One region of the Cryptosporangium japonicum genome, then DNA from elsewhere that is predicted to be linked to it. Evidence: riboswitches for the same ligand, from Rfam matches in the RefSeq annotation. Region 1 holds a riboswitch; each other region holds the start of a gene.
The links. Region 1 has a riboswitch for cobalamin ahead of ABD437_RS11185 (ribonucleoside-diphosphate reductase subunit alpha). Riboswitches for the same ligand answer to the same signal wherever they lie in the genome.
Positions count from the first base shown of each region.

Region 2: it holds a riboswitch for cobalamin, as region 1 does, so the genes downstream of both, ABD437_RS30215 (ABC transporter substrate-binding protein) here and ABD437_RS11185 (ribonucleoside-diphosphate reductase subunit alpha) in region 1, are expected to answer to the same signal.
Region 3: it holds a riboswitch for cobalamin, as region 1 does, so the genes downstream of both, ABD437_RS20940 (CbtB domain-containing protein) here and ABD437_RS11185 (ribonucleoside-diphosphate reductase subunit alpha) in region 1, are expected to answer to the same signal.
Region 4: it holds a riboswitch for cobalamin, as region 1 does, so the genes downstream of both, cobN (cobaltochelatase subunit CobN) here and ABD437_RS11185 (ribonucleoside-diphosphate reductase subunit alpha) in region 1, are expected to answer to the same signal.

Region 1 is NZ_BAAAGX010000009.1:20,174-22,365, forward strand. Features, by position in the region: gene ABD437_RS11175 (hypothetical protein) at 1-191, opposite strand, end outside; gene ABD437_RS11180 (GNAT family N-acetyltransferase) at 233-715, opposite strand; cobalamin riboswitch at 902-1,076, shown strand; gene ABD437_RS11185 (ribonucleoside-diphosphate reductase subunit alpha) at 1,251-2,192, shown strand, end outside.
Region 2 is NZ_BAAAGX010000025.1:114,221-116,412, reverse strand. Features, by position in the region: gene ABD437_RS30220 (MMPL family transporter) at 1-712, opposite strand, end outside; cobalamin riboswitch at 963-1,142, shown strand; gene ABD437_RS30215 (ABC transporter substrate-binding protein) at 1,202-2,182, shown strand; gene ABD437_RS30210 (FecCD family ABC transporter permease) at 2,183-2,192, shown strand, end outside.
Region 3 is NZ_BAAAGX010000016.1:276,253-278,444, forward strand. Features, by position in the region: gene ABD437_RS20935 (CbtA family protein) at 1-594, opposite strand, end outside; gene ABD437_RS20940 (CbtB domain-containing protein) at 594-800, opposite strand; adenosylcobalamin (AdoCbl) riboswitch at 847-941, opposite strand; gene cobF (precorrin-6A synthase (deacetylating)) at 987-1,748, opposite strand; gene ABD437_RS20950 (DUF6223 family protein) at 1,759-2,070, opposite strand.
Region 4 is NZ_BAAAGX010000018.1:159,548-161,739, reverse strand. Features, by position in the region: gene cobN (cobaltochelatase subunit CobN) at 1-888, opposite strand, end outside; cobalamin riboswitch at 942-1,062, opposite strand; gene ABD437_RS23995 (precorrin-3B synthase) at 1,163-2,192, shown strand, end outside.

The DNA.
Region 1 (2,192 bases):
TCCCGCGCCGTCAGGTCCTCGGTCCGAGCACGAACCCCGCCGGTCTCGGCCAGCACCACCCGGGCGCGGGTGGGCGCGAGCCGTTCGACCCGCCGAGCGGTGGTGAACAGGTCGTCGAACTCAGCGATGCGCGGCGGCCGTTCCGCGGTGGGCAAGGTGCAGGCGGGGGAAACCCCGTCGGAGCTCGTCATGCCTCGACGGTAAGCCTGTACCTGGGTACCGGATGCAAGCGTCAGTTTTGCCGGAGCACGAGCTTGAATCCGTCGTGGGAAGCGACGAATCCCAGCCGACGGTAGAAGCGGTGCGCGTCCAGCCGCGACTTGTCCGACGTCAACTGCACCGTCGCGCACCCACGGCGGCGAGCCTCCTCGATCGCCCAACGCATCATGGCCGCGCCGAGCCCCCGGCCGCGCCATTCGCCGGCGACCCGCACCGCCTCGATCTGCGCCCGCAGAGCCCCTCGGCGGGCGAGCCCAGGAAGGAAGCTCAGCTGGAACGTCCCCACGATCCGACGCTCGGCCGCCGCCACCATCAGCAGATGCGCGGGATCGGCCTCGATGGCCGCGAAGGCCGTTTCGTACGGCGTGAGGTCGTCCACGCTCTCGCGCCGAGCGCCGAGTTGATCGGCGGCCAGGAGCTCGATCAATGCCGGAAGATCAGCCCGTTCGGCGCGGCGCAGCACGACGCCGTCCACGCCCAGTGTTTCGTTGACCATGCCTGACGCTCCCACAGCACGACGAGCCGAGCAGCGCGCGCCGGACGGTTCAGGAGACCGTACCGGCTGGACAGCCGGTGGTGGGCTCGGTGGTCGGACATGGTCACCTCCGGCTCGTCAAGAGTCGGGCCAGGGACGGTCGGTGCCGCGGGCCCGGGGCGGGTAGCGCGTATGGTGGTGCGCGCAGCTGGTTCGGCCGTCCACCCAGGGTGGCCGTGGCAACAGGGAACCCGGTGGAAATCCGGGACTGCCCCGCAGCGGTGAGTGGGAACGACCGCCGTCATCAAGCACTGGGCGCGAGCCTGGGAAGCGACGGCCAGTAGGCCAGTACGAGCGCCCACGAGTCCGAAGACCTGCCAGCGCGCCGGGCCGGGAACGGTCCGGCGGTCGGAGGCCGCGCGGGACGGCTGACGCCATCCCGCGCACATCGCCGTGCGCATCGGCGTCGGTCCTCGCGTGTCCAGATACTCGCGAGGAGAGAGTTGTGACAACCGCCGAGGTCACGCCGGAGACACCGGTGCAACGCCGGCCCCAGATGCACGTCACGCAGATTCACCTGACTGCGGCAAACGGCGACGCCGAGCCGGTGGACGTCAACAAGATCGTGAAGGCCGTCGAACGGTGGGCGGGCGACCTCACCGACGTCGACCCGCTCCGGGTCGCGACGAAGACGATCAGCGGTCTCTACGACGGTGCCAGCACGGCCGAGCTCGATCAGCTCAGCATCCAGACCGCGGCGGAGATGATCGGCGAGGAGCCCCAGTACTCTCGCCTCGCCGCGCGGCTGCTCGCCGGCTACCTCGACAAAGAGGTCCGCGGCCAGGGCATCGCGAGCTTCAGCCAGTCGATCGCGCTGGGCCACGAGCAAAGCCTGATCGGCGACGACACCGCGGAGTTCGTCAAGAAGAACGCCCGTAAGCTCGACGACGCGATCGACGAGTCCAACGACCTGCGCTTCGAGTACTTCGGGCTCCGGACGGTGGCCGACCGCTACCTGCTGCGCCACCCGCACGCCCGCCTCGTCGTCGAGACTCCGCAGTACTGGCTGCTGCGGGTGGCCTGTGGGCTGAGCACCACCGCCAAGGAAGCGATCGACTTCTACCGGCTGCTCGCCAGCCTCGCGTACCTGCCGAGCTCACCGACGCTGTTCAACTCCGGCACCCGGCACACCCAGATGAGCTCCTGCTACCTGGTGGACTCGCCGAAGGACGAGCTGGACTCGATCTACCAGCGTTACGCCCAGGTCGCGAACCTGTCGAAGTTCGCCGGCGGCATCGGCATCGGCTTCTCCCGGGTCCGTGGCCGGGGTGCGCTGATCCGGGGCACGAACGGCCAGTCGAACGGCATCGTCCCGTTCCTGCGCACGCTCGACGCGTCGGTGGCCGCGGTCAACCAGGGCGGGCGACGCAAGGGCGCGGCCTGCGTCTACCTGGAGCCGTGGCACCCGGACATCGAGGAGTTCCTCGAGCTGCGTGAC
Region 2 (2,192 bases), on a different contig from region 1:
CCAGGCCCAGCATCAGCGCGAGGATCGGCGCCGTGCTGTTCAGCTCGATCACGCTGGTCAGCGCGAACAGACCGGCCATACCGGCGCCGACACCGATCAGCGCGTTGAGCATCGTCATGCCCGCGGCGACCAGCGAGCCGAACGTCACCAGCAGGACGACGAGCGCGACGACGACGCCGATGGCCTCGGTGCCGCCGACCTCCGGCGGGGAGCTCATCACCTCGCCGCCGTGCTCGACCTCCAGGCCGGAGTCGAGCGCGGCCCGGCCCGACCGCTCGTACGCGGTGCGCTCGTCCTCGGTGATCTCGTCGGCGCGCTTGTCGAACTGCACCTGGATCAGCGCGTACCGGGCGTCCGGCGTCAGCGCCCTGGCGCTGTAGGGGTCGACCGCGGCGACGACGCCGGGCAGCGACGCGGCTTCCTTCACCAGGCCGGTGACCGCGGCCGCGAACGACGGGTCGGTGAGCGTCTTGCCTTCCGGGGCGGCCACGACGATCGTTCCGGTGGCACCGCTCGCGGCCGGGAACTCACGGGCCAGCGCGTCCAGCGCGCGCTGCGATTCGGTGCCCGGTAACGCGAAGTCGTTCGTGGTCGCGCCCTTGAACGCCACCGCCGCACCGCCCAGTGCGACGAGCACCACGAGCCAGAGTGCGACCACCAGATTGCGGCGGCGGAACGAACCGCGGCCGAGTCGGTACAGCAGGGTTGCCAATGTGGATCCTCGGTCGGAACGGAGACGACACCAGTTCCGATGGTGCCCTCCGACGACGGCATTCGCTAGCCGAGCGGCTAGTTGTGTGAGGTTTGACTCACACGATCCAGACACCGCGTCGAAGACCGCACCGGACGCGCGCCGCGCGCCGGCCGGCGGGCCGGACAACCCGGCCGCGTGGTGCGGGCGATCGTGCTGATCACCGGGTTGGCCACGCTGTTCGGCGTCGCCGAGTGGCGCTACGGGAGCGTGTTACGGTCGGGACGCCAGTCAACCCACGAGGTGGGTCAGGGAACCCGGTGCGAACCCGGGACTGACGCGCAGCGGTGAGGGGGACGGCCGCGGTACAGGCCACTGGGCTCGCTGCCTGGGAAGGCGCCGCGGCCGGACGAACCCGAGTCCGAAGACCTGCTGGCGACCGGCGTCCACCTGGGCGGCGGATCGGCTACGGGCCTCGCGATCGGGCCCGCGATCCTCTCGGGGTACCTCGTGCGGTTACGTCCTGGGCTCGTCGCGAGCCTGCTCCTTCTCACCGGCTGCGGCGCGGCCACCGAACCCGGCGCCGCGGACTCCGGTTATCCGATCAGCGTGACGAACTGCGACCGGACGGTGAGCGTCGACACCCGCATCGAGAAGGCGGTGTCGATCAGTCAGCCGGCCAGTGAGCTGCTGCTCTCGCTCGGGCTGGGCGACCGGATGGCCGGCACCGCCTCTTGGAGCGATCCGGTGCTGCCGTCGCTGGCCCCGGCCAATGCGAAGGTGCCGCGGATCTCGAAAGACTTCCCGTCGTTCGAGCGGTTGCTCGCCGACGAACCGGACTTCGTCTACACCACGTTCGCCTACACGTACACGCCCGAGGGCGTCGCCGACCGGGCGAAGTTCGACCAGGTGAAGATCCCGACGTACCTGTCGTCGAGCGAGTGCACCGGCCAGGACGCCACCCAGACCCGCGCGCTGACGATCGACGACCTGTACCGGGAGATCACCGACCTGGCGACGCTGTTCGACGTGCCGGAGCGCGGCACCGCGCTGGTCGCGTCGCTGAAGAAACGCATGGCGACCGCGGTGGACGCGCGGAACGTCAGCCTCGCCTGGTGGTACTCCAGCACGAAGGCGCCGTACATCGCCGGGTGCTGCGGCACCCCGGGCCTGATCACCGCGGCCGTCGGCGCGACGAACGCGTTCGCCGACAGCCGGCAGCTCTGGCCCGAGACCGGCTGGGAGAGCATTCTCGCGCGCGATCCGGACGTACTCGTGCTGGCCGACCTGACCCGGGGCGACGACGGTGACAGCGCCGCGGCGAAGATCGCGTTCCTGGAGTCCGACCCGGTCGCGAGCACGCTCACCGCGGTGAAGAACAAGCGGTACGTCGTGCTGTCCGGCTCCGACATGGACCCGGGGGTGCGCACCGTGCCGGCCGTGGAGAAGCTGTCGGCCGGCCTGACGAAACTGGGGTACGGGGCGAAGTAGATGGCGCGGC
Region 3 (2,192 bases), on a different contig from region 1:
GAGCAACAGCATCACCGCGGCCACCGCCACCACGTAGACCCCATTGGCGAGCAGCGTCGCGTTCCAGTTGCCGAACCGCACGGCCAGCCGCTGGCCGAGCCAGACCGACGCGCCCAGGATCACCAGCGACGCCAGCACCATCGCGAGGTAGAGCCCACCGCGCGTGCCGATCGTGTCGTCGTCGCCGACCGCGGGCGGGTTGGCCGGGTACTTCAGCCACGGCACCAGGAACAGCCCGAGGAACGCGCCCCCGGCGACCAGCACCGCGAGCACCCGCGGCCGGAGGTTGCCGACCCGGCCCAGGCAGATCAGGTAGATCACGGTGGCGAGCACGCCCATCGCGACGCCGAACACGATGATGCCGGTGCCGATGCCGACGTTCGCCTGGATCGCGCGGCTGAACACCTCGGGCTCGGCGGCCGGGACCGGGAGGCCCGCCGCCCGGTCGAGGGCGTCCTGAGCGGCGCCCCGGCCCTCCTCGTAGTCGATCGCCTTCTGGATCTGCGGTTCGGCGAAGACGCGCGCGAACAGGAACGCCAGCAGGCCACCGACTCCGCCGGCGAGTGCGCCGCGCAGCAGGAGCTTGAGTTCCATCAGTGGCAGGGGAAACCGAGGAAGTGACGCGCGTCGTGAATGTACTCGTGGACGTGCACGTCGTTGCCGAAGACCGACGTGGCGCCCTGGTCGACGCCGATGAAGTAGTAGGCGAGCAGCGCCAGCAGCACGGCGGCGCCGAGGTACACGGCGGCTCGCGAGCCGGAGATCACGACGGGGGTAGCGACAGCGGTAGGGCTGGTCACCTGGAGCCTCCTCCGGGGATCGTGCGTCCCCTGTTGCGACGGGCTTCGTGACGGCACCAGTATCTGACTCACCGACGGTGGCCGCCGGCTCACAGTGGCGCGACCGTGCTGGATTCGCACCAGCTTCCTCGCGCCGTCACGTGTCGGGAGAACCGTAGGACCGCGCGGCCCTGCGGTCAACGTGAGTTAGCGCTCCCTGCGGCGGATGAGGTAGGTGTCCATGATCCACCCCTTTTGTGCACGCAGTTCCGCCCGGGTGGACGCCACCCGGTCGGCGATCTCGTCGAGCGGCCCGGCGATCAGCACCTCGTCGGGCGCACCGAGGTAGGCACCCCAGTAGAGCTCGGCGTCCTCTCCGGTGAACCGGCGGAACGCCAGGCTCGCGTCGAGCATCACGACCAGGTCGGTGTCGTGGTCGTGGTGGCCGTTCGCCACCCGGCGACCGGTGGTGACGACCACCGCACCGGCCGTGCGGGTCAGCGTGACGCGGTGCCGCGCGGCCAGCACCTGCACGCTGCTGATGCCCGGCAGCACGTCGTAGGCGCAGGCGACCTGCCCGCGCCCGACGATCGTGTCGAGCATCCGGATCGTGCCGTCGTAGAGCGCCGGGTCGCCCCAGACCAGGATCCCGGCGGTGCCGCCCGCGGCCACCTCCGCGCGCAGCGCGTGCTCCACCGCCGCCGACCGCGCGTCGCGCCAGGCCTCGACCGCGCCGGCGTAGTCGTCGGCGGTGCGGTCCCGGGGCGGGTCGGCGATCGTAACGACCCGGTAACCGTCCGTGCCCAGGAACCGCTCCAGGATCGCCTGCCGGGCCGCGGTCAGCTCCGCGGTCGTCTCCCCCTTGTCCAGGACGAGGAACACGTCGACGCTGCGCAGCGCGTCGACCGCTTCGACGGTGAGCAGGCCGGGATCGCCGGCTCCGATCCCGATGACCCGAATGTGTCGCACCCGCAGAAGCCTAGGTGGCGGCCGATCGGGCGCGGCGTCGGGCCAGGCCGCCGAGCAGGGCCGCGGTGAGCCCGAGCACCAGCGCCACGACGCCGCCGACGATCCCGCTGCCGCTGCCGGGACCCCCGTCCGCGGTCGCGACGACGAACCCTCCGGCCAGCACGCCGGTGCCGCCGGCCGCCAGCGCGGAGGCCGCCGTCAGCCGGCCGGACCGGCGCAGCGCGACCGCGCCGAGGACGACGCCGGTCAGCGCGATCACGGCCGCGGTGCTCGACACGAGCCGGCCGGTGGTGAGGCCGTACACCGTGGACTCCAGAACCATCGGAACTCCTTCCGTCGTGGGTGACCCGATCGTCGCGCGGCCGGGGCCGGTCGCGCGTCGTGCGGACGCGGGCGCCGCGCGCTGCTGCGAACGCGGTAGCCGGGTCCTCCTCGCGCAGGAGT
Region 4 (2,192 bases), on a different contig from region 1:
GGTGAGGCCGTCGGCGTCGATCTCCTTGAACGAGAACGGCACCGTGATGATCCGGCCGTCGAACTCCGGGATCGCGACCTGGGTGGCGTTGTCGAGCGGGGAGAGCCCGTCGTCGTTGGCGTCCCAGGTGGCGCGGCTGCTGGTGAGGCAGAGCCCCTGCAGGATCGGGACGTCGAGCGCGGCGAGCGCGCCCACGTCCCAGGCGTCGTCGTCGCCACCGGCGCTGACGGTGGCGGGTTTGGTGCCGCCGGCGGCGAGCACGGTGACGACGAGCGCGTCCGCGGTCTCGAGGGTTCGCAGCAGCTCGGCGGGCGCGGTGCGCAGCGAGGCGCAGAAGATCGGCAGGGCCTGGCCACCGGCGTTCTCGATCGCGTCACAGAGCGCTCCGACGAACGCGGTGTTCCCGGCGATGTGGTGGGCGCGGTAGTAGAGCACCGCGATCGTCGGCCCGTCGCCCGTCGATTCGCGTTCCAGGATGCCCCAGGTGGGCATCTCGACGGGGGGCTCGAAGCCGAGGCCGGTGAGCAGGACGGTGTCGCTGAGGAAGTTGTGCAGCTGCTGGAGGTTCGCCGCACCGCCCTGCGCGAGGTAGGCGTGCGCCTCCGCCGCGACTCCGATCGGGACCGTCGAGAGCTGCATGAGGTCCGCGTCCGGCGCGATCTCCCCACCGAGCACGACGACCGGCAACGGCCCCGCGAGCAGCGCGTCGAGCCCCTCTTCCCAGGCCCGGCGTCCGCCGAGGATCCGGACGACGACCAGGTCCACGCCGTCGGTGAGCCCGGGCAGATCGTCGACGCCGGTTCGAGCCGGGTTCGCGAGCCGGTAGGGCGCGCCGCTGGCCCGCGCCGAGAGCAGGTCGGTGTCCGACGTCGAGAGCAGCAAGATCACGCGGGGCGTCCTCACTCGGGGTCCGCGCCCCGGGTCGTGGTCAGCGGTGCCTGGAGTCTCCTGGCTCCCGGATCGACGCTCCCCTGCTGCCTTCCCGCTGATGCAGTGGCTCGGATGCAGGCTCGCTCCCCGGTGACAGTGGCGGGACCGCGCCGGATTCACACCGGCTTCCTCCACCTGACACCGCTCATGGCCTTTCAACACTGGTGATCAGGGTCCCAATCGTCAAGTGGGCCCAATGGGGATCACCGGAGCGACACGTAGCATCCGGACTATGCCCACCGCCGTGCCCTTCCGCCAGGCTGCCGACAGCTGCCCAGGCGCGTTGCAGGTGCACGAGGCGGCCGACGGCGGGCTGGCCCGGGTGCGCATCCCCGGTGGTGTGGTGAGCCTCACCCAGTGGCGGGCACTGCTGCCGTTCGCCCCGCTGGAGCTGACATCTCGGGCGAATCTGCAGATTCGCGGCGTCACCGATTCGGACGCGTTGGCCGCGCGGCTCGCTGACGTCGGACTTCTGCCCTCGGCCACGCACGAGCGGGTACGCAACATCGTGGCGTCGCCGCTCGGCGGGGCCGGCCCGGTGGTCTCCGCGCTCGACCGGGCGCTGTGCGCGGACGGAGAGCTGTCCGAGCTGCCCGGCCGGTTCCTGTTCGCGATCGACACCGATCGGGACGTGGTCTCGCTGGGCGCCGACGTGACCGTGCTGCTGGGCGCCGACCCGGTCCCGGTGCTGCTGGCGGGGGTCGACAGCGGTCTGCGGGTCCGGGCCGGCCAGGCCGTTGCGGCCCTGATCGCCGCCGCGCGGTGCTTCCTGCTCGAACGTGCGGCGCAGGCCTCGAAGGCCTGGCGTCTGTCCGAGCTCGACGACGCCGTGGCGCGGGTCGCCCGCCGGATGCAGCCGGCCCTGGCCTGCGCCCTGGTCGAACCCTCCGTGCTCGCGCCCCTCCGCGGCGCCGACCCGATCGGAGCGCTCGACGGGGCGGTGGGGGTGGTGGTCCCGCTGGGACGGCTCACCGGAACGCAGATGGACGCGATCACCGAGGTGGCCCGGAACGAGATCATCGTCACGCCCTGGCGGGGAGTGGTGCTGCCCGGCGTGGGGCCCGAGGCGCTGGCTCCGCTGGCCGAGGCGGGGCTGGTGACCGATCCGGCGTCGGCCTGGGCGAGCGCCTCGGCCTGCACCGGCCTTCCCGGCTGCGCCAAATCCCGCACGGACGTCCACGCCGACGCGGCGACCGCACTGCGCAACCCCGGCGCGCTGCTCCCCGTGCACTTCGCCGGGTGCGCGCGGCGGTGCGGGCACC